4 regions of the Lysinibacillus sp. NPDC095746 genome follow, and region 2 is predicted to be linked to each of the others. Evidence: riboswitches for the same ligand, from Rfam matches in the RefSeq annotation. Region 2 holds a riboswitch; each other region holds the start of a gene.

Region 1 (7,999 bases), on a different contig from region 2:
AAATTCGCTTTATCCAAAAAGCTTTCCGAACGGATCATGTAACCTGTGTCTATGGATTAACAGAGGCTGGTCCAAATGGTTCAATATTGTTTGGTGAAGAGCATGTAACGAAGGCGGGGAGCATTGGTCGGCGTGCACCACTTGGGGCGGAGCTACGGATTATTAACGACAATGGAGAAGATGTCAGTGTGGGTGACGTAGGAGAAATCGTGCTATTCGGTGAGGGTAATATGCTGGGCTATTACAAGGATGATGTTGCCACAAAGGGTGCATTTATAGATGGGTGGCTGAAAACAGGTGACCTAGCTCGCATAGATGAGGACGGCTATATTTGGATTGTCGATCGTAAAAAGGATGTTATTTTTTCAGGTGGTGTGAATATTTATCCGAAAGAAATAGAAGATCATATGTTGAGCTATGAGGGGATATTTGAAGTGGCTGTAATCGGTGTACCACATCCGGAGTGGGGAGAAACGGTGAAGGCTGTTTATGCCGCTAAAACGGAAACTGACGAGGACGAACTTAAAGCTTATTTGGAGGAGCACCTTGCTAAATATAAAATTCCACGCATCTTTGAACGTGTGGAAGCGTTACCACGAAATGCATCGGGCAAAATACTAAAACAATCCTTGAAGGGGCAAGAGGTGAGATAGCATGAAAGTTTTACAGCGGGAAGAAATGAAAACAACAAACTTTTTTAACGAAAATGATACACTTCATAAAGTTTTAGAAATGATGCTAGATAAAGAGTTTGTGGACTATGCAAAACGTGAGCTAACAGATTTTGGTGAACTTTGTGCTGGAGATATTGATGTGAGAGCCAAGCATACTGATAGAGAGGGTGAACCTCGATTACAAAGGTATAATGCCTATGGTGAAGAAGTGTCAGAGGTTTGGGTCAATGATGGCTACAAAAAAACAATTGAAGAGACATACAATACCGGCATTGTTGGCTATGTGCATAAGGATATTCCGCAATTAGGTAGAAAGGGTAACTATGTCTATAGCTTTGCTCAAGGCTATATACTATCACATGCTGAGCCAGGCTTTTACTGTCCTGTTACGTTAACAATGGCAACGGCTTATCTCCTTGATCATTATGCAAGTGACGAGGTGAAAGCGCGCTTTTTACCACATGTTTGTGCAACAGGAGAGACAGAGCTATATGAGGGGGCTACGTTTTTAACCGAGCGTCAAGGTGGCTCTGATGTTGGAGCGAATGTTGTGAAGGCAAGACAGGACGGCAATCAGTATCGTTTATATGGGGAGAAATATTTTGCATCTAACGCAGGAATGTGTGGAGTAACCATGGTATTGGCGCGCATGGAAGAGGCTCAGGCAGGCTCAAAGGGCTTAACATTGTTTGCAGTTCCGTGGCGAAATGAGGATGGCACAGTTAATAACCTGCGCATTCGGCGTTTAAAGGATAAACTTGGCGTTAGAGCAGTGCCTTCTGGTGAGGTGGAATTTGATGGTGCACTAGCATATGTTGTCGGTGACCCAAATAAAGGGATTTACTATATGCTGGAGGCGCTTAATTTATCAAGAATTTGCAATGCGGTTGCTTCTATCGGCATTATGCGCCGCGGTTATTTAGAGGCGAAGCATTATGTGACAAATCGTCATGCCTTTGGTAAACCTTTAACACAATATCCTATGATCCAGGATACACTAGGGAAATTCGCTGCCAAGCTTCATGTAGAAGTTGCCACAGTTTTTGATCTTATTCAGCTGTACGATAAAGTAACTAGTGGGCGAGGGAATAAAGAAGATATTATTTTAAACCGCTTGTATATTGCGATCATGAAAAAAGAAACGGCAGAGCAAGCTGTACATTATGCTAGTGAAGCCATTGAATTACATGGCGGAAACGGCTATATTGAAGATTTTGTTACACCTCGGTTATTAAGAGATGCACAAGTACTTACTGTATGGGAAGGGACTGCGAATATTTTAGCTTTAGAGCTCATTCGCTTAGTTGATAAGTTTCATGCGCACGAAATGTTTATTCGTGTCATGGAAGAACGTCTAGAAAAACTAGCTGGCAGTCCATTAGTTGAAATTGTTGTGGATCAATTAGCAAAACTAGATTCAACTTTGCAAACATTTAGTCGTTTAGATGATGCAACAAAATCGTTTGAAGCAAAAAAGGTCGCAGAGAAAATGGCGCATTTATATGAAAGTGTGGTAGCAGTCGAATGGGCACAAAAATTCGGCGGCAAATATGAGAAGCTAGCAGATATTTATTTAGAGAATACATGGGCATTGCGAGAAATGGGTGCACCAATGAAAACGGTACAGTATTTTTCGGATATAGTTTAACTTATTTGGGTAGTGTCCAAATAACCTGCTGAAATAGAGGAACTCGGTCTAAGAACGCCACGTCCTGTGGCGACGACTGAGTGACCAACATCATATTGGCGAATGTCACGGAATCGGAAAGAAGTTCACATGGGATGTTAGCCTAAAATCATCGCATCCATGCGATAACGGCTAACTGACCTGCATCACGCAGGCCTAAGCACAAAGCCAATCCCGGACGCAATTATGCCAAGGCATAATGGATTGTTTAGAAGTCGTCTCGAATGGAGGCGACTTCTTTCATTTTCATGTATAATAAAATCAACTGAATATTATAAAGGTTCTTTACTTAAGTAAAGTGAAAAGGGAAATCGGTGTAATTCCGATGCGGTCCCGCCACTGTATGTGTGAGTTTTTTCAATCTGCGCCACTGAAAATTTCGGGAAGGCTTGAAAAAGCGTATGAAGCACGAGCCAGGAGACCTGCCTTTATAGAAAACACGTTGTAGCCTACGAGGATAGGATGGTGGATTTTGTATATGTATTTTTGTGCAAATTTGACCCCCTCATTATTTTTTGATGAGGGGTATTTGTTTTGGAAGATGAATGTCGATAAATTTGAAAACATGGGCGAATGTTGGTTAGAAGTTCGCGATGTTGATATACCCCTACAATGTTAGATGATCAAAAACTAAAACGTATCGATAAATCAGAAAAACAATAACAACTATATGCACAAATAGACTAAGGAGGATTCACATGAAGAAAATTTGGAAAATAGGGTTATCAGCATTTTTGGCTATTGGCTTACTTGCTGCATGTAATACAAAAGAGGCGACAAATGAAAAGCCGTCATCTTCTGAGCAACAAGGGACAACAAAAGTAGACCAAGCAACATTCCCAATGACGATAAAGGATGCTACAGGCAAGGATATTACGCTAGAGGCACCTCCTGAAAAAATTGTCTCACTCATTCCGAGTAACACAGAAATTTTATTTGGCCTTGGCTTAAATAATGAAATAGTTGGTGTGACAGATAATGACGACTATCCACCAGAGGTTACTAAAAAAGAAAAGGTTGGCGGTATGGATTATAATATTGAAAAAATTATTGCTTTAACGCCGGATATCGTTTTTGCGCATGCGTCGGGTATGGGTTATTCAAAAGGAGCTATTGAACAGCTTGAGGCGGCAGGTGTAAAAGTATTTGTTGTAGCGGATGCAAAAAACTTTAATGAAACTTACACAACAATTGAACAGCTTGGTCGTGCAACAGGAAAACTAGAAGAGGCTAAAAAAATTGTTGCAAATATGAAGGCAAAAGTTAAAGAAGTTGAAACAAAACTTGACGGTGTTGAGGCGAAAAAAGTCTTTGTAGAGTCGTCTGATGAGCCAGAAATTTATACAGCTGGTAAAGGTACATTTATGAATGAAATGTTAGAAATGATTCATGCCGAAAATGTGGCAGCAGATTCAAATAGCTGGTATAAAATTGATGCTGAACAAATTATCGCAAAAAATCCAGATGTCATTGTTGTGGCATATAATTACGTACCTAATATTTTAACGAAAATTCCACAACGTGCAGGCTTTGAGACAATCTCTGCCGTGAAAAATAAAGCCATAGTACAAGTGGATGAAAATATAACAAGTCGTCAAGGTCCTCGTTTAGCAGATGGTCTTGAGGAATTAGGGAAGGCCGTCTACCCTGAGGCGTTTAAATGAGTAAAAAAATTGTAGCCTATGTAACAGCAATAACGCTTCTAATTATTAGCATCTGGTGTGGCGTGGCGATAGGCTCGGTTCATATTCCGCTAGAAGTATTGTGGAATAAGGCGGCTGATGAAACAGCCGCCAATATTTTATGGAAAATTCGATTACCTCGAGTTTTGCTTGCGGGGCTTGTAGGGGCGTCACTTGCAATTGCAGGGGCAGCTTTTCAAGGCTTATTAAAAAACCCTTTGGCTGACCCTTATACGTTAGGTGTTTCCTCTGGTGCATCAGTTGGCGCAGTTATGACGATTTTTTTTAGTATATCAATACCTGTAGTAGGTCATTTTACATTGCCGACCTTTAGTATGATAGGTGCCATATTAACGATGGTAGCTGTTATGGGCTTTGCTAGAATAGTAGACCGCTCGTTAAAAATGGAAACTCTAATTTTAACGGGAGTTATATTTAGTTCATTTTTAGGTTCCTTAATTTCTTTAATGATTGCATTATCTGGTGAAGAGCTTCGCCAAGTTATCGGATGGCTGCTCGGCTCAGTATCGATGCGTGGTTGGCCTTATGTTCAGATGATTATCCCGTTTGTCATAATAGGCTCCATTTTGCTTTGGACACAGAGACGCGAGTTAAATGTGCTGTTATATGGAGAAGAACGCGCGAAGCATTTAGGTGTTCATGTTAAGCGCAGTAAATATATTATTTTAGTGGGTGGATCCATGTTGACAGGAGCTGCGGTAGCTGTTTCTGGAACGATTGGCTTTGTTGGTTTAGTCGTTCCTCATATGACGAGAATGGTTTGGGGTTCTGATCACCGACACTTATTGCCATTATCATTTTTAAATGGGGCAACTTTGCTGATTATTTGTGATTTAATAGCACGAACAATTATTATGCCAAGAGAGCTACCGATTGGTGTCATTACTGCATTTATTGGGGCACCGGTTTTTTCCTACATTTTTTACAAGCAACGTAGAAGCAAGGGGGTACGGGCATGATTGTTGTTGAACATCTTTCCGGCGGCTATGAAGACGTACCTATCGTCCAGGATATAAGTTTTTCAGTTGAAAAAGGTAAAATACTAGGGGTCTTAGGGCCGAATGGTAGCGGGAAATCCACACTGTTAAAAGTAATAAGTGGTATACTGCCAGCAACTGCAGGCACTATATTAGTAGATGGTAAAAGTAGCAGCTCTTACAATGCTCGTGCATTAGCAAAAAAAATGGCGGTGCTACCACAATTACATGCTAATGCTTTTTCTAACAGTGTACGGGAGGCAGTATCACTTGGGCGTTATCCACATCAAACAGGCTTCTTTTCAAGTTGGACTGATCGCGATGAACAAGCAGTCCAACATGCCATGATGCAAACTGGTGTGAAACGCTATGAACAGACACCGATGGAATTTTTGTCGGGAGGTGAGCAGCAAAGAGTTTTTGTAGCCCAAGCTCTTGCACAAACAGCTGAAATATTGCTGCTAGATGAACCAACGAACCATCTAGATATTGCTCATCAACGTCAAATTTTAGATATGGTGCGAAAGGAAGCAATCGAAAGTGGTTTGACCGTTATTATGGTACTGCATGATATGAATTTAGCCTCCCTCTATTGTGATGAATTATTGCTAATGGAGGAGGGGCGGATGCGAGCATTGGGGGCGCCGCATGAAGTATTAATCGCTTCGCAAATCGAAGACGTCTATCAAGCTCGAGTTGCAACTTATGCACATCCAGAAATTCCAAAGCCTCAAATCACCATGATGCCAGCATCAGTTGAACAGCAGCAGCGTGCTGTCATTACAAAAGAAAATTTCACTGTTACAGATCGTTATATTAAACTTCAATCGGAGTTTCCGTTAAAAACAGTGTCCTCAGCTGTCCATAATCCGGGTATTGGTTGGTATGATTGTCTGTTAAATCGCTCTGTACCAATAGATTATGTCATTAATGATGTAAAGAGAGAGGTCGCTGAATTTCTACTAAAGGAGCATTTTTCATCTACAAGTACCGTCGTCATGTTAACGGCTGTCCCAACAAATCTTGTAGCTATTAATGAATATAAAGCTACCTTTGGCAGCGTCCTAGTTGCCGTTACGGCCGGAGTAGGTAATGCAGTTGATGTGTCTCGTACACATGAAAGACAAGATGAACCACATATTGGTACTATAAATACGTGGGTTATTGTTAATGGTTGTTTATCAGAAGAAGCGTTTTTTCAAGCAATGATGACGGCTACCGAGGCAAAAACAAAGGCATTGCAATCGGAAAATATTCGCGATGAACTTAGTGGTACAATTGCGACAGGTACTGCTACGGATAGTTTATTAATTGCAGCTACACAAAAAGGGGAAGAAATGCTGTATGGAGGTCCCATTACTGATGTAGGTAAGATTATCGGTAAAGGTGTTTTTGAAACAACTGTACAGGCAATAAAAAATTATCTTCATTCAGCAGATACACCTGCTAAATGAAAATAATGCCCTGCGCGACAGCGGAGGCGAAATTATAAAATAACTTTAGGAGATGAGAGAATGAAGCTTTACACGAAAACCGGCGATACAGGGAAAACAAGCCTTATCGGTGGACGCGTTGATAAAGATAGCTTACGCGTTGAAACGTATGGGGCCATTGATGAATTAAATTCTTTTATTGGTAAGGCTGTTAGTGAACTAGATCGTGAATTATTTAAGGATATTTTAATGGATTTAGAAACAATTCAGCATGAGCTTTTCGATGCGGGTGGCGATCTTGCTAACGTTATGAAGGAACGTCATTATAAGCTAACAGAGCAGCCAATCGAAGTGTTGGAAACGCGTATTGATGCATTATCAGATGAAGCACCGCCGTTACAGCGCTTTATTTTACCAGGTGGTGCACCAGCAGCTGCAACCTTACACATTGCTCGCACAGTAGCACGTCGAGCAGAGCGTCAAATGGTAACGCTTATGAAGGAAATCGAAGATGTACCGACAATTGTACAAAAATATTTAAACCGTCTATCTGACTATTTATTTGCAGCTGCAAGGGTTGTGAATTTCCGATTGAATGTCGCAGATGTTGAATACATTCGAAGCGGCAATGTCTTTAAAAAATAACTTGCACAAATTACGCTTATTACCAAAAGTTATTGATGACATTTGATATAAGTTGATTGGAGTGGAGACTGGGCGACTCCTCGGGGATCAGCGTCACAGATGAGACCCTGCAGCGAAGCGAAGCGGCTCATCGGACGCCCCCAGGAAAGCGCCCAGTCGGAACGGAAATCAACCCCACGCTTTGCTAAACGCATATATTAGTTTTGGAATAAAATAGCTACTTTGAAATTTAGCGCACTGAAAAAAGCCGATTTGCCATCTTAACATGATGCAAATCGGCTTTTTTGACTATGTAAATACTACAAAAGAAGACAAATTTATATTAAAAATAAATTTCTTTAGTGTTTTAGAACGCTCTAAAATTTAGGTTGGCATTTTTTCTAGTAAAATGTAAGAATATAAAATTATCAGAAATATTTCCGTTTTATGTTGACTGAATGCTCACTCATTTATTAGAATAGGAATATAATGATGGAATGACGTACATTTACGTATGAGCTAGCAAATTTATCACAAAGAGAGAAAGTTACGACAAACTAAGGGGGGGACCAACCATGAGTCCATTAGTAATTGCAAACATTGTTCTAACAGTCGTGGTTGTGCTTTATGCAGTAGGATTGTTCTTCTATCTGTTAAAAACACGCTATAAGTTTGTGCAATTGGGGAAAAAGATTGAATTTGATGAAAGTGTTAAAGAACGAGTTCGTTATCTTATGGTCAATGTACTTGGCCAAAACAAGCTATTAAAAGATCCAAAGAGTGGTTTAATTCATGTCATGTTCTTCTATGGATTTTTGATGGTGCAGCTAGGTGCCATTGATTTAATTTGGAAGGGGTTAGCACCTGGATCACATTTACCGCTTGGTGTTTTCTACAGTGT
Region 2 (7,999 bases):
GAAAAAGAAAATAGAATACTAACGGTTGGCCGATTAGATGCTCCTGAAAAACAAATTCTTTTAGCAGTCAAAGCATTTTTAGCTGCACAACTTTCAGATTGGGAATTTCGGTTAGTAGGTCCCATGTCAGAGGCGTTTAGACAGGAGCTGCTGAACGTACTTGATGGAAACCCATTTGCGGCACGGGTCATTATTTTGGGACCGATTTATGATAAGGTGCAATTGGAGGAGGAGTATAGAAAGGCTAAAATTTTTTGCCTTACCTCTTTAGTAGAATGCTATGCTCATGTATTTGCTGAGGCTGCAAAGAATGGTTGTTACATTGTTTCGACTGATGTAGATGGGGCTTTGGATATTACTCATAATCAACGCTATGGAACAATTCATCCGACACATGATTGGGAAGGTGTTGGGCAGACATTGCAGCAAGTAACGAAACAGGAAGCTTTACTAGGGGATACGTGTGAACATCTCCAAGCATTCGCAAGGGCGGAATTAAATTGGAAGCATATTGTGCAAAAGGTGGCACAATATTTAGGGGAAAAGCCAAGTTTAAATTAGGTCGAATAGAAAGGGTAGATCATCTCTATATAAAAAATCCCCTAGATTTTTCATCATCTAGGGGATAAACCTTCATTTTTTTGAAAACTTAAATCTTGCAGCTATTACACTACCTTCAACTGAAAAGTCTATTGTTCTTAAAAGTTCGTTTTTCAGCCCAAGGGTATATCTTATTTTATTTCAAGTGTATATGGTTGAGTACTAGCTTTGCCGTAATATTCACTTACTTCAATATAGTAAGTGCCTTTATCCAGTTCGACTGTACCTACTTCAGCATCTCCAGCTCCGTAAAGATCTAAAGTTTCAACTGTTTTTCCTTTTGCATCAATAATACGGATGACACCATCTAGTGCTTTTTCTGTTTGAAGAGAGAAGGACACATTGCGTTTGCTGTCGTTATTAAATTCAAAATAGTCCTTATCACCAAATGGAACACCAGCATTTAAATATTGAGTAGCTACCCATTTATCATCTTTTTTCGTAAGTACAGTTGGTTTTGTCGGTATACCATTAACTAACTTAGAATCTGCATCCTCATCTTGTTTTTTATGATCAAACAAAGTTAAAGTATATGGCTGGATTGATACTTGTCCTACATTGCTTCCGTTAAGAACAATAAAATAACCGTGATCTTTTTTGGCTTTAAAAGAAGTATTTACATCTGTTGTTCCTCCAAGACCAAGTAGCATTTGAAGTAGGTCTTCACCTTGTCCAAATGGTATTTCAGTAGCCATTTCATGTGGATCGATTTCCATATTACCATTTGTATCTTCTATAATAGAGCCTGAAAATTTCAAGTCATTTTGAAGTTCATTAGGTAATTGAGCTAGCTGTTCTTTAGTATATGGTACAGAAGAAATAAGAAGACTCATGACTTCATCTTTCCCCTGTTGTTTATAGTAGTAGAAATCAGTATCATCTTGATAAATGAGATGATCTTTATAAGTAATACCAGGTTTTATCGTTGTTGCAGTGGTTGGTGTGTTATTACTTCTATTATCGTCTTCTGGAATTGCTGCCATTTTACTAGTTTTAAGTGTATATGGTTCAGCAGAACGATCACCAAAATTCATCACTTGTACTACATATGTTTTGTCCTTTTTCAATGCAATTGCCTTTGCATCGTTTGGATCACTTGCTGATCCAAAAAGTAGACTGAGTAACCCCATATCATTCGTTAATGAAGAAACTGGGATTAATTCATTTGTTTCCTCATCATATTCGAATACAGTACCGGCTGGAGATTGGTTTAAACCCTTTTGAATTTGGAAACCATATACGGCATCTTCTTTAGCTGTAAATGCGAAGTAATCTTGATCATCTTCTGTTTGGAAGTATGCTTTTTGATCTTTACCAATATCAAAACGAATTGCTTGGCTCATGATTTGGTCAACATTTTCCGGTTGTCCCATAGCATCTGGATTCATGAATATATTCATGAAATCATTTAGTTGATTACGTTTCTTTGCTTTATACTCCGTTAAAGGTAAAATTTCCTTTTGTACGTTGTCTTCTTGCATTCCGCCATTTGATGAAAGTCCGTCTTCATCCTTAGGAAGGGTAACGACTTCACCTTTTAATGTGTAAGGAATGATGGATTCACTAACAGTTTGCTCAGTTTCAATACCGCCGCCAAAGAACATATCAAGTGAAAAATTCATACCGTTTTCATTAGATACGCTTATTACATACTCTTCCTCAGGTACAGCATCGACAACTAAGTTGACGCCATCGCCTTTATCCGTGCCGTAAGATGCTCGGATTGGGTAGGCCTCATTTAATCCTTCATCATCTTCCTCCTCTGACGGAACATTAACTAAATCTTCTTTTAGATAAAGCTCCATAGAAGCAGAAACACCTGGAATCCCAGCTAAATCAAATTTCAGTGTCGTTGGTTCATTCACTGAAAATGTAAAATAATCTTTATCACCTAGATGATCTTCAGAAAGTAGGGTATAGTTTTTCCCGGCTGTACTGAATGGGAATTTTTCAATCTTCGCCATATGTTCCATATCTAAAGCATCAATTGGTAATTTTTTAGTTGTTTGAGCCGTGAATACGTAGTTTGAATTACCTTTCGAGCTATAGCTGCCATTATGATCTTTAACGCCAATAAGAAGGGTTCCTTTTTGATCTGCTTTATATAGGTATCCTTCTTGCTTGCCTACACGTACATCATTGACGTTAATTGGTTCTACTTCTTTTTTATTACCTTCAGGGTAGAAGTATAAATCAAATGCATAATCATATTTGTCTGCACCTTTTAATGTCAGTTGAGCATACTCATTTGCATCTAGCTCCACCTTGTACCATTTCTTTTCGTCTGGTAACTTGAATTCACCTTTTTCAGTATTTACTATATCTTTTTTAAGGACTTTTGCGTTTTTCAAGCGCTCTTCTTTTGTTTCAGAATACTGTTTTGGTAGATTATTAATATTAAACTGTAATGCTTTCACAGGATCTACAAGGCCATGTCCATATGTCAGATCATAGCCCTTTTCACCTAAATCCTTTGCGGTCATTTCGAGAATAGCTTCTATTTCATAAGGCTTTAAATTTGGATATTTTGATTTTAGTAGGGATGCCACACCTGCAACAACAGGAGAAGCCATCGATGTTCCACTAAATTTTACAAAGGATGATCCTTTTTTCTCATCATGAACTGTACTGTAAATGTCTTCACCTGGAGCTACAAGGTCAACTGATGGACCATAGTTTGAATAGCTTGATAGTTTGTTTCTTTCATTCGTAGATCCTACACTAATAACGCCTTCGAATGAAGCAGGGAAGAAGTATTCATCTGTCGATTCATTTCCAGCAGCTGCTACAACGGTAATGCCTTTATCAATCGCTTTTTGAACAGCTTCCTTCACTAATGGAGATTCTCCATAGCCGCCAAGGCTCATATTGATAACATCTGCGTTTTGCTCAATCGCGTAAAGGATTCCTTGTGCTATGAAGTAATCGGTAGTACCTTCTTTTCCGTTAAATACATCAATTGGAAGAATCTTAGCGTTTGGATTAATCCCATGGCCTCCAATCCCATTATCTTTTGCTGCACCAACAATTCCAGCCACATGTGTTCCGTGGTCGTTTGGATAAGGATTATTGGCTGGGGCTGCTGCATTATATGGCGGTAACACTTGAGATTTTAAATCTGGATGCTTAAAATCCACACCACCATCGATAACGGCTACTTTTACATCATTGTTGCCTGCTAATTCTAGAGCTTTATCAATTTGAAGTAGACTCAAATGGTACATATCCTGTTTCTTTGGATCTACTTCTGTGCCAAAGGAATGATACACGTAGCTTGGAGATACTTTTTTAACTCCTTTTTGTTTCACATAGTATGAAACTGCTTTTTCCAAATCTGTTCCTTTGTTCAGTTGGATAACATCGTATCCTAATGAAGGAATAGAGCGGATCACTTTTGCGCCAATTTTTTTGTGCACATTCTTATCAAGACCGGAATGTTTGACGATAATCGTATCCTGACTAATCCATTCTTTTTGATTCTTAGATGTTTGATCCTTATTGCTAGCTACTTTCACTAACTCTTGGTTCTTCGCTGTTTTTTGTGGCGCTTCAGCAAAGGCAGAAGTAGCAGGAACCATTAGTGCTGCAGATGCTACTAAAGCAACTGATTTTTTCTTCCAGTTTTTCAACTGTTTTCCCTCCTTGAGTGTGCCAAATATTTGTGACATCTATACTAATACGGATGACTGATAGAAAAGTTTCGTAATAAGTATATATTTTTCCAAAATCACCACTCTTCTCATATTTATCCCATTATAAAAATATGAGAAGAGTGGTCGAAACATTCTACTCGATTTGTGAGATGGGAGTAGGAGCACAGATTCAATTAACTATGAACAAATTATCTTAAAGCTGCTCAAGAAGTCTGTGCAAATCTTCCTTCGAACGAGGCATTTTAATGTTTTTTTTAAATAACTTTTTCTTTTGCAAGGCAATGGCCATTTCAAAGACCCATGGTCGTTCAAGATGGGCTCTTTCAAGCAAATCTTCTTGGAAGAACATTGCAACTGGATCTCCATTATAAATAATTGTCCCAGCTTCCATCACGATTATTTGATCTGCCCATTCATAAGCTAATGAAATATCATGTGTTGCCAGTAAAATTGTTCGTTCACCGTTCTCTAATGTTTCTAAATACTGTAAAACTTGTGCACTATAATAATTATCTAGTCCAGCTGTTGGTTCATCTAATAATAAAACGGATGGTTCCATTGCAAGTACTCCTGCCATTGCGACACGTTTTTTCTGTCCAACACTTAAAAAATGGATCGGTTTATCTAGCAATGCTTCGACTTCGGTTTGAGCGACGGCCCACGCAATTTTCTTTTCAATTTTTTCAGTTGTCCAGCCAAGATTCAAAGGACCAAATGCAATATCTTGCTTAACTGTGCCAGAAAAAAGCTGATTGTCGGCATCCTGAAAAACAATACCAACCTGTTGGCGTAATTGTTTTAATGCTTTTCTACTATAGTTCAGGTCATTGCCACAAAAGGATATACTTCCAGCGGTAGGCTTCAAAATACCATTTAAATGCTGAAATAACGTTGATTTTCCAGCTCCATTATGACCAAGTAAAGCGATTTTTTTCCCCTTTGGAATTTGAAGTGTAATATCTGTTAGTGCATAAGTTCCATCTGCATAAGCGTAGGATAAATGTGTTAAATCAAAGTATAAATCTGTCATCAGAAAAAACCTCCATAAATGATGAGGAGTATAAAAATAGTAGCAATACCTATCCAATTTTTCGTGTTATAGATAACATCGTTTTGCCAATAAACAGTTTCGCCTCCACGGGCTTCCATCGCATTGTTTAGTTCACGACTGCGTTGGAACATCTCGACAAATAAAGCTGCAATTAACATTGATACCGAACGAAGCCACTGTATAGGGGAGCTGTATCCTAGACGAGCCTGCTGGGCAAGATGAATTTTTTGCATACTATCTAAAAAGATAAAAATAAAACGATACGTTAGCTCTACTAGCTCTACAAATAGAGTTGGAATTCGCCATTGTCGAAGCACGTAACAAATAGATTGGACTGATGTTGTGAGAATTAAAAAATACAAACAGCTAATGCTGCCAAGGACGATGAAAAAAAGCTGTTGCGCTGTTCCGAGGCTCGCTCTGCCGATAAAAATCGTCCAATTATTAAGTGAAAATGACCAAATATACGTTGGTAACGTGCTAGTTGTTGGCGCTATAGAAATTAAAATTGACACTAAACTTGATAGTAAAAAAAATCCGGGTAGCAATAGCAATTTAGCGTAATATTTTGCAGGGATTTTTGCACCTAAAATGATAAAAGCACTCATCACAAAAAATGTAATGAGTGAAATTCGTTCATCTCTCATGATAAGCGACAATATAAGTAGTCCAAGGGATAACGTCATTTTTTCTAACGGATGAACAGACGCTAATTTATTCAAATAAGCATACTTATCAATGAGTAACATCGCTTAACCCTCTTTATGTTTGCCGCGCATTAAGCCAATAAAATAGCCGATAAATCCAGCGCCAATAGCAGCTTGTAATGCGAATAATAAGCTTTCAATTTCACCACTTGGTGGCTCCCATAAGCTTTCAAACCATGGCTCGTAGTTAGCATCAATTTCACTAATTGCTGCTTCCGCTTCGCCATCAGCCCCTTCGAACTCTGCACCTTTTTGAATAAATAGGGGGATAATTGCTAGAAACACAACAATGGCTAAGAGCAGTAGGTTTTTTTTCATGTTAGTGTGCCTCCTTTGTTGAGAAAACACGTAGAGTTTTTAATTCACTCACATTGTATTTTTTCAGGAAGTTCATAACAATCACTGTTAAAATTCCTTCACTAACAGCAAGAGGAATTTGTGTTAGCGCAAAAATACCAGCAAATTTTGTGAATGAAGCCATAAAGCCTCCGACCTCAGAAGGGAAGGCAAGAGCTAGTTGCACTGAAGTGACAACATATGTACCTAAGTCACCAAGCATTGCTGCTAAAAAGACGGCTACTGAAAATGATAATCCCATTTTTTGTGAGCCCTTAAATACATAGTAAGCGATAATAGGGCCCATAATTGCCATAGAAAAGGTATTTGCCCCTAATGTTGTAAGCCCACCGTGTGCTAACAGTAAAGATTGGAATAATAATATGATTGTCCCGATAACACTCATCGCTAATGGTCCAAAAAGAACTGTTCCAAGTCCAACTCCAGTTGGATGTGAGCAACTCCCTGTTACAGAAGGGATTTTTAAGGCAGATAGTACAAAGGCAAAGGCACCCGATAGCCCTAATATCATTTTTGTTTCAGGATTTTCTTCAATGGTTTTTCGAATAGAACGTAATCCTAAAATAATAAATGGAATCGATATGACCCACCAAAAAATCGCCCATTCAATTGGCAAAAAACCCTCCATAATATGCATCGCAAATGCACGATTTGGCACGAATAAAAATGCCAATAAGAAATAACTAAGCTTCCAACCTGAAAATTTCAAGAATCTCTCCTCCTAGCTTTTAACTTTTTCGAATTAGTATGCGATCGATCCAATTTGGCCTTGGCGTAATTGTAGCTGCCGCTTCGCTTTCGCTACAGAAAACATTTGTAGCTGCCGCTTCGCTTTCGCTACAGAAAACATTTGTAGCTGCCGCTTCGCTTTCGCACAGATAAACAATGCGTCCGGATTTTGAATTGTGCATTCCTTTCAAAGTCCGTGACATCCGCCAGAGGCTTTTTTTCATTCAGTAGGTGTTTTGACCCGGTTGGAACCATATCTGTACTCATCTACCTGGAGACGGATTCTCTTCTGAATGAAAAAAGCACTTCTCCGATAGTGGAAAAGTGCATAGCTAAAAAAGCAAATAAAATTCTAATCTGCTAAGCCGCACACCCATCCTCGTAGGTTGAAACGATCACATATTTTTCGGCAGGTCTCCTGGCTTTAGTTCAACGTTTTATAGGTCTTCCCATCCTTTGGACAGTGACATTCTCCATAAAACTCCCTAGTACAGTGGCGGGACCGCGCCGGATTTGAACCGGCTTCCCTTTTAAGCGAAAAGCTGAACAATTCGCACCGAAAAAAGATGAAGTTGTGAGATTTCACGACAAAGTGTAACATGAATTTCCATATATATGCTATCATTTTTATGAAAAAATTTAAAATTGATAGTCTATATCGAAAATTTAGATAAAACAAAAAAGAATGTCGCGTTTTTCTATAGAATTTTAAAAAAATTGTCACAAATTAAGAAAGTAATGTTGAAATTTTAAAAAAATAAGCTATGATAGAAACAGTTTTAAATTACATGAAAATTCTTTCAGCAAACGCCTTTGTAGCGAAAGTGAAGTGTTAGCTATAGAAGGAATGCTGATTTAAGTTCTTTTCAGTGGGTGTCAAAACACCTGAACCTGCTGAAAGA
Region 3 (7,999 bases), on a different contig from region 2:
GGCTTTCTTTGATCACTATGTGAAAGGTGCAGATTCTGATGTATTGCTTACTAAAGAGAAAATGGAAGATAAGTTTTACTATTATAAAACTAATATAAAAAGTGATTTAACGGATGAAAAAATAAATAGCTAAGTTTTGTTAACTGAACAGTTGTTTTCTCCTCCGTGTAGGACATCCAAAAAGAAAAACTCCTTTATAGTAGATGGAGGCGATTGCTTGTCCACCTACTATAAAGGAGACTATATCTTAACGCTCATTGTCTTTTTTAGTCTCGACAATCTTACTTAATGTATCAAGAACATTTTTTAACTCTTTTAGACTTACTTTCGAATAATATTTTTCTACAAGAATGTCGTCAATTTTTTTTAGAAGCTGATGAAACTCTTTGCCCTTATCCCCAAGATAAATAAAGGTCTCTCTACGGTTGATTGAATTCTCTTGACGATAGATCATTTTCATTTCTTCGAGCTTTGAAATTACTTGGCTAACTGCACTTTTGGAAATATCAAAATGATTTACGATATCTTTCGCAATGACCGGCTCATGGTGAATGATATAAGACATAATAATTTCTTGTTGAGGCGTTAAGTGAAAGTTCGCTAGTTCCTCAACCTCTTTGGTTTCTTGTAAAACTAACAACTTGAATTGTTCGAATTTTTGATTAATTTTGTCTGTAATTATTAAATAGTCATGCACAGATGTATCATCCCTAATTCATTTTAAAGGTTTATAATTAAGTTGATTTTACTTAACTATTTATATATTTGTCAATTATTAAAGATAAAAATTTAACTATCTCTAATCATAGTTGTTTAAATAGAACCTTACACATTTGATTCATTACGTAAATATAATATTTCGCTTTCTAGTCATAGAAATATACAATTCCACTAATATATTGACACAAAAACTACTTTGACGTAGATTTAAAGTAATTGCATAAAAGCATTAGGTGCCCATTGCGGGAGAATAGGGAATAAAGTGAAAAGCTTTAGCGGTCCCACCACTGTAAAAGGGAGTTTCATAGAGAATGCCACTAGCATCGTTCTGGGAAGGCTCTATGAAATGTTGAAATTGAGCCAGGAGACCTGCCTATCTGCTTCGGTTATATAGACGATGGAAAAGTCTGTAGTTTATTTGTTATGGAATAAACTACAGGCTTTTTATTTTTTCTCTAAATCATTCTTCAAGTTACAAGGGCAAAAAAGAAAGGGGAAATTTTCAATGCAATTATTACAACAGACGATTCACAACATTCAAAGTGCTGACTACAAAATGATGGAGAAGGCACGGGAACGCATAGATGCACTTTGCAAGCCACCTAGAAGCTTGGGGAAACTGGAGGCCCTTGCTGTGCAACTATCCGGAATTACAGGCGAACTATTTCCTGCGATTGATAATAAAGCAATTATTGTCTGTGCAGCAGATCATGGTGTTTGTGATGAAGGGGTGACATCTAATCCACAAAATGTGACAGTCTTTCAAACATTAAATTTTCCTAGAGGAGGAACTGGTGTCTGTGCTATCGCAAAAATCACAGATGCAAAAATTGTTACAGTTGACGTTGGCGTAAAAGAAGATATTCCTCTTGATGCTGGTGTTATCGTAAAAAAAATTAAATATGGCACGGACAATATGGCAAAGGGACCTGCTATGTCAAGGGAAGAAGCCATTCAATCTATTGAAGTAGGAATTGAAGTAGCTACGGAAGAAATAAAAAATGGGATAAATGTACTCGGGACAGGTGAAATGGGTATTGGTAATACAACACCAAGTGCTGCCATATTATCGGTTCTTCGTGAATGTCATCCGAATGAAGTGACAGGCTTCGGTGCAGGTGTTGGACCAGGGGGGATAGCGCATAAAGTACAAGTCATTTATGATGCTATTGCATTAAATAAACCAAATCGCGATGATGCTATAGATATTCTTGCAAAAGTTGGTGGATTAGAAATAGGCGCTATGGCTGGGGTGATACTTGCTGCCGCTGCACATCGTAAACCTGTTGTTATTGATGGTTTTATTTCTACCATCGCTGCCCTTATCGCTTACGAACTTGAACCTAACGTAAAAGACTATATCATTCCTTCGCATGCCTCTGAAGAACCAGGTGCAAAAATTGCCGCTGAAATGCTCGGAGTTGAACCGATGTTACAGATGAATATGCGATTGGGGGAGGGCTCTGGTGCAGCTTTAGCCTTTCCTATTTTGGACGCAGCGTGCTCTATGATGAAAAATATGGCTACTTTAGAAGAAGCAATGTTGCTGTTGAAAAAGTAACTTTATTTGCAGATCACGGTGTGTGATAAACGAAGTCATGGATAGAACCGTCAAAATCGTGGATAGAACAGCCGAAGTCGTGGATAGAACCATCAAAATCGTGGATAGAACAGCCGAAGTCGTGGATAGAACCATCAAAATCGTGGATAGAACAGCCAAAGTCGTTGAATAGAACGGTCAAAGTGATGGAGAGAACCGCTAAGAAAAAATGAATTTAAAAATTCAAGCCCAAATCTCAGATTTGGGCTTTTATTATGCAACAGTATAACTATGCTCGATTCAACTTCCGTAACGGTAGACGCCATTTCTTCATATATGAAAGTATTCTAAGTACTGTGATCACACCAAATAATACATATAAAAAGATATCCCCTGAAAATAGTTGAAGTCCTATGATAAGCCCGGCTAATGCTGCCCAAACACCATAGATTTCATCGCGGAGGACTAATGGTTGTCGTCTAGCTAATAAATCACGAATAATTCCACCACCTGACCCTGTTAAAACAGCAGCTACAATAACGGCACTAATAGGCATGTCGAGCTTCACAGCATAAAGGGCACCTTGAATCGCAAATGCCGATAATCCAATAGCATCAGTGACATTGCCCCAACGATGCCAATGCTGAATGAGTCGATGTGGAAATAAGAAAAAGAGCGTAATAGCTGCAATGGCAATTTGGAACATTCTATCCTGCCCCCACAGTGTTGTTACAGGTAAACCTATAAGTAAGTTTCGTATAGCTCCACCACCAAAAGCAGTTACGATACCGAGTATATATACACCGAATAAATCGTATTCTTCCTCCATTGCAATTATTGCCCCGGAAATTGCGAAGGCAATTGTGCCAATGATACTAAAAACCTCCCAAGCCAACCCTTTCACCCCTTATGTGAATAAATCATTTTATGTTGTTGTGGATTAGTTACTGTATCTACAAGTTTTCGAAAAAAAAGCATCGACTTATAATTTGGAATTATCAGATACTAAATAATTTATTATAGCAAAATTAAAAAGATTAAGTTCGTAATTTAACTTCTTTTCGGCAGAAGTATTCCAGCTCTATAGGTGGTGAGATGAATGCGGATTTAAGTTACTTCAGGGTATCCAAACATCTGTGCCTTGGCACAAAAGACATCGCTAAAAAGAAATGAAAGCCTCCGTCGGATGTCACGCAATTATGAGTCATAATTGATCTTAGTACTTAATAAAATTGGCAAGCTTTGCAGGCAAGCTCGCAAATTGTTAAGATAAGATTTGAACAAATGTGAAATGGAGAAGAACAGTATGACTTTTACAACCAATTTATCAGAAGAAACACTAGCATTAGCTGCTAAAATAGAAGAAAAGGTACGCCCTTTTCATGCAAAGGTAGAAGACATGGCGTTCTTCAATCAACAAAAAGTGCTTGCCGCGTTCCGAAAGCATCAAGTAAGTGACTATCATCTACACCCGTCTAATGGTTATGGCTATGATGATGAGGGGCGTGATAATCTAGAACGAGTTTATGCAGAGGTCTTTGGAGCGGAGGCTGCCATTGTACGTCCGCAAATTATTTCTGGTACACATGCAATTACACTTAGCTTATTCGGAGTACTACGTCCGGGTGATGAATTACTTTATATTTCGGGTCAGCCTTATGATACATTACAATCAATAGTTGATGGTGGCGATAAAGATACTGGCTCGTTAAAAGATTATAAAATCGGTTATAGCCATGTGGATTTAATCGATAATCAAGCGATCGATTGGGAAGGTGTTGCAGCTGCAATTACACCAAACACAAAAATGATTGCTATCCAACGTTCGAAGGGCTATGCAACACGCCCATCCTTTACCATTTCGCAAATTACAGACATGTGTGCAAAAATCCGTGAATTAGCACCGGATGCAGTTATTTTCGTTGATAATTGCTACGGTGAATTTGTTGAGGCACAGGAACCGACAGAGGTTGGGGCTGATTTAATAGCAGGCTCACTCATTAAAAATCCTGGCGGTGGCTTAGCGAAAATTGGTGGTTATATTGCTGGCCGTGCAGATTTAGTAGAAAAATGTGCTTATCGTATGACATCACCAGGTATAGGTGCTGAAGCAGGAGCAACATTAAATACGCTTGGTGATTTCTATCAAGGATTTTTCCTTGCACCACATGTTGTATCTCAAGCCTTAAAAGGTGCGATTTTCACGGCTGCTATGCTAGGAGAAATTGGTATGAATACATCACCAAGCTATGATGCTAATCGTACAGATTTAATTCAATCGGTTTCTTTCCAAACTGCGGAACAAATGATTGCTTTTTGCCGTGAAATTCAAGCGAATTCACCAATTAATGCGCATTATGCACCTGAGCCCGCTTATATGCCTGGCTATGAGGATGATGTCATCATGGCAGCTGGAACATTCATTCAAGGTTCTAGTATTGAGCTTACAGCAGACGGTCCTATTCGTCCGCCATTTACAGCATTTATTCAAGGTGGGTTAACATACGAACACGTAAAATTTGCAATTTGTAGTGCTGTTCAAAAAATCCAAAAATAGGTAAATAAAAAACTATTCAAAATTTCTATTTTGAATAGTTTTTTATTTATAGATGAAATGTTGAAGATATCATTTTTTTAAAACGTAGAAATGTAATTAAGACATCGGACGCCCCGGGGGAAGCACCAAGTCGGAACGTAAATCAATCTCCACGTTAGGATAATAATCTTCGTTTTTTATAATTTTTAGTCATTTCGAAAAAATTATTTTAATTCATGTCAGGAAACCTTACATGAGTGGTTGACAGTGTAAATTTTTCGTTATATTATTAGCAGGTATTGGAGGGGACTTAAATGAGTCGTGAAATTAGACGAACTATGCCGTTATTATCTATGAATATCGTAATGCAATTGACCGAGCTGTCGGCACGTCAGATTCGTTATTATGAAGAACACCATTTAATTGAGCCGCACCGAACAGAAGGTAACCGTCGAATGTTTTCATTAAATGACGTCGATGTATTGCTAGAAATAAAAGATTACTTGGAACAGGGTATGAACATGGCAAAAATTAAAAAGCTGTTCGCTAAAAAGAATGAACCTGTTTCAACAGATGAACCAAATTTAAGTGACTCAGAATTGCGTCGCATCATGCGTGAGGAAATGCTTCAAGCGCAGCGCATGCAAAAATCATCCATCCGTCGTGGGGATTTATCTCGATTCTATTAATAAAAAGCAACATCGTTAATTACTTTATTAATAGGGTAGGGTAATGATAAAAAAGCTAGACATTTTATAGGAGTGTGGAAAACTGTGGGTAAATACACAAAAGAGGACATTAAACGTCTAATCGAAGAAAAAAACGTAAGCTTTATTCGTCTACAATTTACAGATATTCTTGGCACAATCAAAAATGTTGAGATTCCTGTAAGCCAATTAGACAAAGCTCTAGAAAACAAAATGATGTTTGATGGCTCATCTATTGAAGGCTTCGTACGTATCGAAGAATCAGATATGTATTTATATCCTGATTTGGATACTTTCGTAGTGTTCCCTTGGACTTCTGAAAAAGGGAAAGTAGCACGTTTCATCTGTGATGTATTCACTGCTAAAGGCGAGCCATTTGCTGGTGACCCACGAAATAACTTAAAACGTATCCTTAAGAAAATGGAAGACATGGGCTTCACAAGCTTCAATTTAGGGCCTGAGCCAGAATTCTTCTTATTTAAATTAGATGCAAAAGGTGAACCGACACTAGAAGTAAACGACCATGGTGGTTACTTCGACTTAGCACCAACTGATCTTGGCGAAAACTGCCGTCGTGATATCGTATTAGAGTTAGAAGAAATGGGCTTCGAAATTGAAGCATCTCACCATGAGGTAGCTCCAGGACAACATGAAATTGACTTTAAATATGCAGATGCAATTACAGCTTGTGACAATATCCAAACGTTTAAATTAGTTGTTAAAACAATTGCTCGTAAACACGGTTTACATGCTACATTTATGCCAAAACCATTATTCGGTGAAGCAGGCTCAGGTATGCACTTCAATGTCTCATTATTTAAAGGTAAAGAGAATGCATTCTACGATGAATCTACTGAACTAGGTCTTTCTGAAACAGCGATGCAATTCATGGCGGGTGTCCTTGCTCACGTTCAAGGCTTCACAGCTGTGACAAACCCTACAGTTAACTCTTATAAACGTCTTGTACCGGGTTATGAAGCGCCATGTTATGTAGCATGGTCAGCTCAAAATCGTTCACCACTTATCCGTATTCCATCAGCACGTGGTCTTTCAACTCGTGTAGAAGTACGTTCTGTGGACCCATCTGCTAATCCATATTTAGCGATGGCTGTTATTTTAGAAGCTGGTCTTGAAGGTATTCGCCGTAGCTTAACACCTCCAGCAGCTATTAATCGTAACATTTACGTAATGTCTGATGAAGAGCGTAAAGCGAATGGTATCGCAAACTTACCAGCAGCACTGGACGATGCTTTAGTATTACTTGCTCAAGATGAAGTAGCGCAAGCAGCTTTAGGTGAGCATATCTATGCAAACTTTAAAGAGGCAAAAGAAATCGAGTTTGACATGTATCGTACAACCGTACACCAATGGGAACGCGATCAATATTTAAAAATGTACTAAAAATAGTAACCGAGTACCTACTATAGGTGCTCGGTTTTTCTTATGATTAAGTAAAGATAGAACTAGGTAAGCAGTATGCTATAAAAAAATGAAGCGATGAGGTATTTCTAACCTCATCGCATATTTTTTAATAGCCCATATGATGATGACCCATATGATGGCCCATGTGATGGTGGCCCATGTGATGGTGGCCCATGTGATGGTGTCCCATATGATGATGTGGCATATGGCAAGGATCAGGTGGCATCTCGCAAAGTGTATGAGTTTCGCAACATTCTTCCACTACACATTCAGTGCAAGGGAAATGATATTGATGATCAATTATATGTTTGTTCACTGTTGTAATATGTGCTGGATGTACATGAGGTACGACCGTATGGATGTAATTAGTGCGAACAAATTCCTCTGGCGGACAAAAGTGTGGTGGTTCAAATTGAGTTGGGCAATGCTGTGGTGGACAACAATGTGGACCTGCATGATGATGATGATGGTGATGCATACGTCTATGCATGGTAAAACCTCCTGTTTTGATAAGTTGTGGTTCATAATTAACATATGAGATGAAAGACAGTATGGTCTATTTGTATGCCTATTAAGGGCTGGTTAAATCTCTTAGGCAATTAAAATAGATATGATTAATGGAGAGTTTCACCAAACTTTAAGTTCTCTCAGTGGATGTTTGGACACCCGCAGAGAGAACTTAAAGTGTCCAGACGCAAGTATGGCTTCTTTTATATAATGTAAAATTTTTGAAAGGTAATGATACGAAGAAGAAGTGTGGATAATTAGAAGAGAATTATCACAATAACAAATTTTTATGGATTGAATAAAAATGCATTTTGTTGTAGAATTAACCGATGTATTGTTGGTTTATGATATTTTATAGCTATGACTTAATGAATAGAAATTTTGCATTGCGGATGTTAATTATAAAAAAGTATGTTTGGGCATTCCTTTATTACTTTTTAGAGGGATGTTTTTTATTTTATCCGTATTCCATTTTTATCGCGCATTAACGGACAGTAATTAATCTGTACAAAAAAGAGAAGCTCAGGTAACAACGCTCTCGCCTTAGTAAAAAGAGTGGGAGATTAA
Region 4 (7,999 bases), on a different contig from region 2:
TAGCGAAAAGTTCATGTGCTACTGGTAATTTACTAACAAAAGATGTACCAAAATCTAAATGCAAAACGCCTTTTATCCATAGTAAATATTGAATAAGAAAAGGTTTGTCTGTTCCAAGTTCTTCACGCAATGCTTGAATGGCTTCTGCTGTTGGCGCAACTCTTGCCAATCTAAGAATGACCTCCGCAGGTTCTACTGGAACGAAACGAATAAATACAAAGGTCAGGATGGATACGCCAAATAATACAAACGGCAATGTCAAAATTCTTTTTAAACAAAACATCCATGTCGATTCATACATGCTGTCACTTCCTAATCAATCCTATGATAAAGAGAGAGCTGTCTTTGATCGACATACTCTCTCTTCTATACTTATTTTTCTTTATCCATTTGTGCATATGGAAGATCATATTCAGAGGCACGTGGCGCAAAATCCTTCATATATGGCTGATAAATCATGCTATTTGTTTCGTAAGATATAGGATAGAATAGTGCTTGGTCATGGAACATTGTTAAAATATCCGTATAAAGTTGCACGCGCTCTTTTTCATCTGTACCTACTAATAATTGATGAATTTTAGTATCGATTTCTTTGGCAGTTGGTAAGCCTAATTTCGCTTCATAGACACCATTAGCGTTTGGTGTAGCTGATTCATTAGCAAAGCTATGTGGATCTGTTGGTGGTCCATTTGTACGCCAGAAATTAATATCAACCTGATTATCCATTAATTTTTGCAGACCTACCATCACATCTGCGCCTTCTAAATTCAATTGTACCCCTATTTTTGCTAGTTCACCTTGCATGAGTTCCGCCATTGGCTTTTGAATCGCATCTGTTGCAATGTAGATTAAATCTAATGTTAGTGGCTGTCCGTTTTTAGAGCGAATTTTTTCACCCTTCTGTAGCGTCCATCCCGCTTCATCTAGCAATTGTTGCGCTTTTTTCGGATTATATAAAATTGGCGCTAAATTAATATTGGCATAAGGCACAGCATCCCAAAATAGTGTATTGGCCACTTTTTCAGTACCATGTGTAATACTGTCAACCATTTGTTCCTTATTGATTACATATTGAATCGCTTGACGTACCTTTAATTCTGCTAACGGACCTGACTGTGTATTCAACAGTAGCGCACGTGTGGATAAAGGTTCAGACGTAGCAGTTTTATATTTCCCACTATCTTTTAAAAACGTATAGTTATCTAAACTAATGATGCCACGACCATATATTAAATCTAATTCTTCATTTTCAAAGGCCAACGAAATAGATTCTGAATCAGGGATAATTTTTACTTTTATTTGTTCTACAAGAGGTTTTTCTCCCCAGTAGTTTTCATTGCGACTAAATAAAGCGTATTCATCCTTTTTGTATTCTGTTAATACCCATGGGCCTGTCCCAATTGGTGTTTGGATTGAATCTTGTGTCGCATCACCTTTAGGGAATCCATTATCACCTAAAAAACGGAAAGGTCTTACGAAGGCAAGTTCGTTTAAGACAGGGTAATAGGGTTCATCCAATTGCAAACGAATTGTAAAGTCATCCACTTTCACAACCTCTTTAATATGATTAACCATGCCCATCCAAGAATGCATATCACGATTTGCTAAAACTGCATGAAAGTTACGAATCACATTGTCTGCATTAAAAGACGTTCCGTCAGAATACTTAACATCTTTTCTTAAATGGAAAACATAAGAGGTTTTATCCTTAGAGATGTCCCAACTTTCTGCTAGTTTCGGCGTAATCGTTCCATCATCATTATATTCAACCAATGATTCATAGACCATTGCTTGTGCTGTCATTTGATTTGGTAAATATGTATGGGGATTTAATGGACCTACATCTAATGGCCACCCAATCGTTATCATTTTTTCGTCTGTCTGTTTTTTCGATGCTGTCTCTCCCTTTTCATTGCTTGTACAGCCAGTGAGTAAACTGAACATCAAAATAAGCGTGAAAGGTAGTAAATACTTTGTCAATCTCATTTTATGTCTCCTTCTTTGTTTGTGGTGCACTAAATGAATCTAAAGATTGAAAGAAGGCATAAAAAAACCTTATTCCAAAAGAATAAGGACAGAATAACTTACTATAAGTAAGCCTCTATCCATCTCCCTATCTTTCGTAGATCATCAATGAATCTCTTTACAAGCAGGCATTCTGGCTCATGAATCATAATTTTGCTTCACCTTCCCAAGTAATTTCTCAGTGGTTATCGAAACAAAACTCCTCATTTACAGCTGCGGGACAGCATGGGATTTACACCCATTTTCCTTTTAATTGAATGAAAGCTTATTTCACTCAAACTTGTAATGGTTGCTATGAAATTAGTATTAAACATATCATGCTCTAATGTTCGCGTCAATTTTATTTTCTGAATATAATAAAAACCTACTAGTAATGGCTAACACACAAAGGCCAGGTAGCTTAACCTTGGCCTGTTTTACTTCATATGTCAGCTTTCTTTAATGAAAACAACGTATAGACCGTATCAATTTCATGGGATTTTTCCAAAACCCACGAGGTTTGGGTTAAAATCCGCTGCAATCCCTCTAGCCCAAGATATTGGATTTGCACGCCAATAAACTCTGTAAAACCCAGGTATCCCGGATTTACATGCGCCCGGTCGAAAATTAATGAACCCGTGACCCGAGCGTCCGCCGGGGAGTTAGTATAGAAATGGTTTAGATTTTCAATGATGGCTGCATCCGAACCGTACTCAAATAGACCACCCTCCGATGAACAGAGTTGAATCCAGTCGGAACGTTCTAAACTCATCTTTAATAATGCCTCTGGTTGACTCCAGTCATAATAAATAATATTGAGGGCAATGTCCAGGTCATGAAAGCGTTCCCCTGGCTGCTTCAAAGCATCGATGCATCGCTTGGCAAAATTGGGGCCATAAGTATCGATATCTAAAATATTGATTTCAATCTTACGTTCCTTAAGTAATTCTGGGTCCGATTCTTGAATGAGAATTAGGGTGTTGATACTGTCGGTAGCGGCCCCTCCAGCGATATTGAAGAAACAAAGGTTCCGTTCAGGGAATTGCTTAAGCTGGGGTAGCAAAATTTCCGACTGGCGCCGACAAAGATCCCTCAGCCTGATTCGGAGTCCCATAAAAGAAGTTTGCTTCACCGCCCACTTATCCCGGAAACCTAATTTTATCCCTTTGCTTAAGCCGGGGCCAAGTTTGTACAGCAAAGTACGCATGCCGCTAAGATAGGAATTGTCAACATTCGACATTTTCACAAAGATGTTGCGGATAAAGCCAGGCATCTTTTTTAATGATTCAATGCTCCTGGCTGACTTAAGACAGCTCAAATGATACGCCTGTTCATCAATACTTGCGTTGAAAAGGGGATGAGTAATATCTAAGATAGGCAATTGAATTTCATTCTCGAAAACCGCATAAAGAATTCGCTTATTTTCATTTGCATTGTCCACTTTATCACCACTCTATATCAATTTTCAAAGCCATTTTGGTGATCAAACAACAATTACACCATTACCTCACCTCATCTGCATTTTTTACAATTGACTATTTTTATATATTCTTTTTTCACTAATCTGCTCCTTTAGCTAGCAACAACCTTATCGAAAAAAACTTGATTACAGAAAAAGTTTAATCATTCTTCTTGTACTAAGCACCAACTTTTATCACTTAATCCCATATAGACCAAGCAGCCTCAATATGATTACCTGATGGGTCGGTAACAACAAAGTATTTAGCATTTTCTCCACGCCAAATAATTTCACTAACTTCTACGCCATTATTCTTTAATGAGGTATGTGTAAATTCTAGATCTGGACAATTCAACGTAAAAGTTTGATACAGGCGACCATCGCGTAAAAAATTTGCTGTTGTATGATCCTTTGTTTCTACAAGGACTAATACAACATAGCCTTCGGGCGGTGTTAATACTGCTACATAACCAATATCATCCTGAAACTTTGGTGTTTTAAGCTTAAATTCTAGCTTATTCTGGTACCATTCAATTGTTTCATCGATATTATTAGCTGGTAAATAGAGATAGCCAATCCTACTGAATAACGAATTTTGCTGCGTAACTTCCAATTCCCTCACTCCTGATTAAAAATTTTAGGTTGGTTACTAGTATTCTACAAAATCCAATATATCCCTTTTTGTCATTGAAATAATTGTTCGACAAATGTTTTTTTACTAACGACGTAGAATATTTGAATAAGGTTTGGAAACAATACACTTAAAAAGGGCTTGAGAACATGAAAAGAATTGTTTTTGTTGTTTTACTTTTATTCGTTCCAGTGGATGCTGTTGAGCTAGTATCTGCTAGTTCTCTACAATTTACTAAAGATACATTTGAAGTCGATGAGCAGCAAGAATTATCAATAAAACAAGCGATTGAATTAGCAAATCCACCAGCATTAAAATGGAATAAAAATGCTCAATTAATAGATGCAATAAATATTGATTTAGATAAGCGTAGGAAATCAATTGGAAGTAACGGCAAAAGAAAGCATTGGAATATTTTGTTTGGAGTGCCAGAAACGAATAAGGTTTTTTTAGTAACCATTCATGACGGAAAAATAGATTATACAAATGATGTAACGAGGGATGGTACTTCTCCTTACCCTAAAAAAGAGTTTATACAAATGAAAGATATTCAATATGATTCACCTGAATTGCTTCAAAAAGCTCTAAAAATCGGCGGTATTTATCCAGGTGAAAACTGGGCTAAAGGGTATAATTTTATGCTTAGAAAAGATATAGAGAGAAATGTTACTATTCTATTAATAATAGGTTGGAATAGTGACCAAACAAAAATGAAAGAAATGGGCTTTAATGCTTCCACAGGAGAATACATTAAGCCTAATTAATTTCATTCCTACTTGTTAGCTAACGCGGGCTTTAGTGAAATATAGACAAGCAAAAGCAATCTTTTTTATTTAAATTGCACCAACAAAGCCAACTTCTTAGCGTACAGGAAATTGGCTTTCATTTTGTCGGAATAGCGAAATCCCAAACGGTAAACACATTAATAAAATATGAATGGTCCACCTTTTAAATAATGATTGAATGTACATCTTCTGCTTTCGAAATTATCCGCTATCTGCTGTTCATATGCCTACGAGATGCTTGGTTAATGTTTTCACCATATTTAGTAAGTCCAGCCGGAAACTCCATTTACGAATGGTTAGTTTATACACTCATTACTTAATTTGATAAATTCATCCACATCATTCATGCATAATTCTATTCCTTTTTTCCAAAAATCTTCCGAAGTGATATCTTCACCTAAATGTTTCATCACTAAATCCTCTGTGCACATACTTCCTGAATCACGAAGCAAATCTAAATAACAGCTTTCAAATTCTTTACCTTTTTCTTTTGCCTTTGCAAATAAGCTCAATGCAAACAAATATCCAAATGAATAAGGAAAATTATAAAAAGGAGATTGTGTCATATAATAATGTGGTGTCCATATCCATGAATGCAGTGAAGGATTATCGAGAGAACTATCATAGCCTTCATCTATTGCTTCCTGCATCATTTCGTTTAAGCGTGATGATGAAACAATGCCTTCTTTACGTTCTTCATAAAATTTCTTTTCAAATAAAAATCGAGAATGAATATTCATGAAATTCATGACACTACGCTTTAATTTCTCATCAAGCAAAAATAATTTTTCATTAGTAGATGTAGCTTTTTGCATTGCCGCATCTAATATAATCATCTCTGAAAACGTTGAAGCAGTTTCAGCAATGCACATTGGATATTGTTTATTCACGCCATTAATAGATTTCATTGCATCGTTATGGAAGGCATGTCCTAATTCATGAGCAAGTGTTAATACATCTGTGATTGTACCGCCAAATGTCATGAAAATTCTTGATTCTTTCGAAAGTGGAAAGCCTGAACAAAATGCTACAGCAGACTTATTTGCACGATCTTCAGCTTCTATCCAGCCTTCACTAAATGCCTTTTTAGAGAAATTTTCTAATTCTGTTCCGAATGCACTAAAATGCTCCAAAATAAAATTAACAGCATCTTCGTATTCAAATTTTTGTTTTTTTGTTGTCATAGGTGCCCAAAAGTTAAATGATTGCATCTTTTTATAGCCATTTATTTTTGCTTTTTGATTTAAGTAGTCAGTGAAGGGTTTTTTAAATTTATTAACGACAGACCACATCGCATGAAGTGTCTCCTCCTTCATACGATTTTTAATTAAAGAATCTTGTATTACATTATCAAAGCCACACTTCTTGTAAACTTGTAATCGAAAGCCTGCAATATGATTTAATATTTTCGCAAATAGTTCCGCATTGTCTTTCCACGTATCTTCTAAAGCATTATGGGATTCTTTACGAACGTCTTCATTAGGATGTGAACGTAAGTTGATAGCTTGACCGACGGATAAATTTTTTTGTTCTCCATTTATTTGAACTTTAATCGTAAAATTATTTATAAAAGAATTATAAAATTGCCCCCAAGCATGATAGCCATCTACCATGAGGTCTGAAACTAAATTTTGTTCTCTATCTGAAAGGGTTGTCTCACCATCTTTACGCCATTCATTCAGTATAAATTTAAAGTTTGCTAAAACATGAGTATTTAGTAGACCCTGCCACAAATGGTAATCAATTTTTACCAGAGTATTTTTCACTTTTTTCAATGCCGATTCAAAACGAGTATTTATTGTCGTAATGATCCCTTGCAGAATAATAGCCTCCTGATCTTTTGGACTTTGCGCAAGAAGGCAAGTTATAAAAGAATTTGCTTGAGATATATTCGTTCGAATATCTCCTATGTATTCAACTAAAACTGCAATATTAATTGATTCGTTTATTTTTTGAGGAACATTAAAGGAATTTGCTTTTTCTTCAAATTCAGAAATTTCTTGTTCTAAATATCTTATATGTTCATGTAATTGTGATGATTTACTTCCACCTTGGAACAGACTATCTAAGTTCCATACTTGCCTATACTTGGTTTGGCCCAATCATTTCTCCCCCTTAAATTTTAACTTTTCAGCAATAATCAAACGTACATTCCCATCTTATCACATCATGGAACATTAGTGAGTATTATTCGCGCAATTGTTTAACTATTGTTAATTTACTAATATAATCAAAAATATAACTAAATTAACGTTAAGTTGCCCTTTTTGGCATAGTTAAAGTATAAAGAAGAACGGAAAATTTGAAATTAGGTATGCGCGTGTTAATACGCAAGACAGACGTTATCACTTCAATTTGCTGTAATTGTCGAAGTACTTTGCGTTTAATTGAAAATGTGGAAAATTTTGAAGCAAAAGATATTTATATTGTATTTCTGCAAGATAAAATTGACAGAACTACAATATGAGAAGTTTTTTTAAAATTTATATTCAAGGAGTAGATAAATATCGCAGTTCCTTTTAACAACTATTCATATTATAGATTGTAGAAAGGAGGTAATAACTATGTCTGAATATTGCGGTAGCGGTAGTGGTTATGGTACTGGTTCAGCATTTGCGCTAATCGTTGTACTATTCATTCTATTGATTATTGTCGGCACTAGCTTCATCGGATTCTATTAATACCCAATACCGCCATCTATCCCATGATTTTTAGGATAATATAAAGTTATCCTTTCCCTTCGAATATTTAAAAAGGGTCATTATCCTCCGGTGACCCTTTTTATATTTTTTAAAGAAAAGTATATAATTTAGTCGCATTTGGAGAGGCACTGAGTGTCGCTTTGGAGTTAGAAAAAAACACTTACCTTTCTTGTACCAATAACTAAAATCATTCTTTGAGAAACCCCATCTCAAATAGAAAGATATGCCCCATGTTATTCACCGCAATATTTATATTTATTACGCTATTTACAACTATACTCTTGTTCACTTATTTATAACATTTAGTTATTCATCTAGTTCTAAAGGCAAAAAAGCATATTCTCCATTTCTAATCCTCGCACATTTACGAACAGGAATAGGTTGTTTGAAAATTGGCCCATCTAATACTGTAGTATGG

The links. Region 2 has a riboswitch for cobalamin ahead of ACIQ7N_RS21985 (energy-coupling factor ABC transporter permease). Riboswitches for the same ligand answer to the same signal wherever they lie in the genome.
Region 1: linked by a shared signal. The riboswitch ahead of ACIQ7N_RS10250 (ABC transporter substrate-binding protein) and the one ahead of ACIQ7N_RS21985 (energy-coupling factor ABC transporter permease) in region 2 are both predicted to bind cobalamin.
Region 3: linked by a shared signal. The riboswitch ahead of cobT (nicotinate-nucleotide--dimethylbenzimidazole phosphoribosyltransferase) and the one ahead of ACIQ7N_RS21985 (energy-coupling factor ABC transporter permease) in region 2 are both predicted to bind cobalamin.
Region 4: linked by a shared signal. The riboswitch ahead of nikA (nickel ABC transporter substrate-binding protein) and the one ahead of ACIQ7N_RS21985 (energy-coupling factor ABC transporter permease) in region 2 are both predicted to bind cobalamin.

The regions. Positions count from the first base shown of each region.
Region 1 covers NZ_JBIWGL010000011.1:64,709-72,707, reverse strand. Annotated here, with positions in the region: gene ACIQ7N_RS10260 (class I adenylate-forming enzyme family protein) at 1-653, shown strand, start outside; gene ACIQ7N_RS10255 (acyl-CoA dehydrogenase family protein) at 655-2,322, shown strand; cobalamin riboswitch at 2,623-2,805, shown strand; gene ACIQ7N_RS10250 (ABC transporter substrate-binding protein) at 3,060-4,025, shown strand; gene ACIQ7N_RS10245 (FecCD family ABC transporter permease) at 4,022-5,023, shown strand; gene ACIQ7N_RS10240 (adenosylcobinamide amidohydrolase) at 5,020-6,495, shown strand; gene ACIQ7N_RS10235 (cob(I)yrinic acid a,c-diamide adenosyltransferase) at 6,556-7,119, shown strand; gene ACIQ7N_RS10230 (heterodisulfide reductase-related iron-sulfur binding cluster) at 7,674-7,999, shown strand, end outside.
Region 2 covers NZ_JBIWGL010000044.1:5,245-13,243, forward strand. Annotated here, with positions in the region: gene ACIQ7N_RS21960 (glycosyltransferase) at 1-561, shown strand, start outside; gene ACIQ7N_RS21965 (S8 family peptidase) at 732-4,229, opposite strand; gene ACIQ7N_RS21970 (energy-coupling factor ABC transporter ATP-binding protein) at 4,447-5,283, opposite strand; gene cbiQ (cobalt ECF transporter T component CbiQ) at 5,283-6,053, opposite strand; gene ACIQ7N_RS21980 (energy-coupling factor ABC transporter substrate-binding protein) at 6,057-6,329, opposite strand; gene ACIQ7N_RS21985 (energy-coupling factor ABC transporter permease) at 6,331-7,077, opposite strand; cobalamin riboswitch at 7,489-7,673, opposite strand.
Region 3 covers NZ_JBIWGL010000006.1:5,911-13,909, forward strand. Annotated here, with positions in the region: gene ACIQ7N_RS06020 (alpha/beta hydrolase family protein) at 1-133, shown strand, start outside; gene ACIQ7N_RS06025 (MarR family winged helix-turn-helix transcriptional regulator) at 248-697, opposite strand; cobalamin riboswitch at 935-1,111, shown strand; gene cobT (nicotinate-nucleotide--dimethylbenzimidazole phosphoribosyltransferase) at 1,226-2,281, shown strand; gene ACIQ7N_RS06035 (trimeric intracellular cation channel family protein) at 2,550-3,155, opposite strand; gene ACIQ7N_RS06040 (methionine gamma-lyase family protein) at 3,567-4,817, shown strand; gene ACIQ7N_RS06045 (MerR family transcriptional regulator) at 5,111-5,485, shown strand; gene glnA (type I glutamate--ammonia ligase) at 5,570-6,904, shown strand; gene ACIQ7N_RS06055 (CotD family spore coat protein) at 7,032-7,415, opposite strand.
Region 4 covers NZ_JBIWGL010000026.1:52,184-60,182, reverse strand. Annotated here, with positions in the region: gene nikB (nickel ABC transporter permease) at 1-301, opposite strand, end outside; gene nikA (nickel ABC transporter substrate-binding protein) at 373-1,986, opposite strand; cobalamin riboswitch at 2,132-2,324, opposite strand; gene ACIQ7N_RS18000 (hypothetical protein) at 2,447-3,445, opposite strand; gene ACIQ7N_RS17995 (VOC family protein) at 3,663-4,076, opposite strand; gene ACIQ7N_RS17990 (hypothetical protein) at 4,244-4,858, shown strand; gene ACIQ7N_RS17985 (M3 family oligoendopeptidase) at 5,176-6,981, opposite strand; gene ACIQ7N_RS17980 (YjcZ family sporulation protein) at 7,444-7,560, shown strand; gene ACIQ7N_RS17975 (Dph6-related ATP pyrophosphatase) at 7,888-7,999, opposite strand, start outside.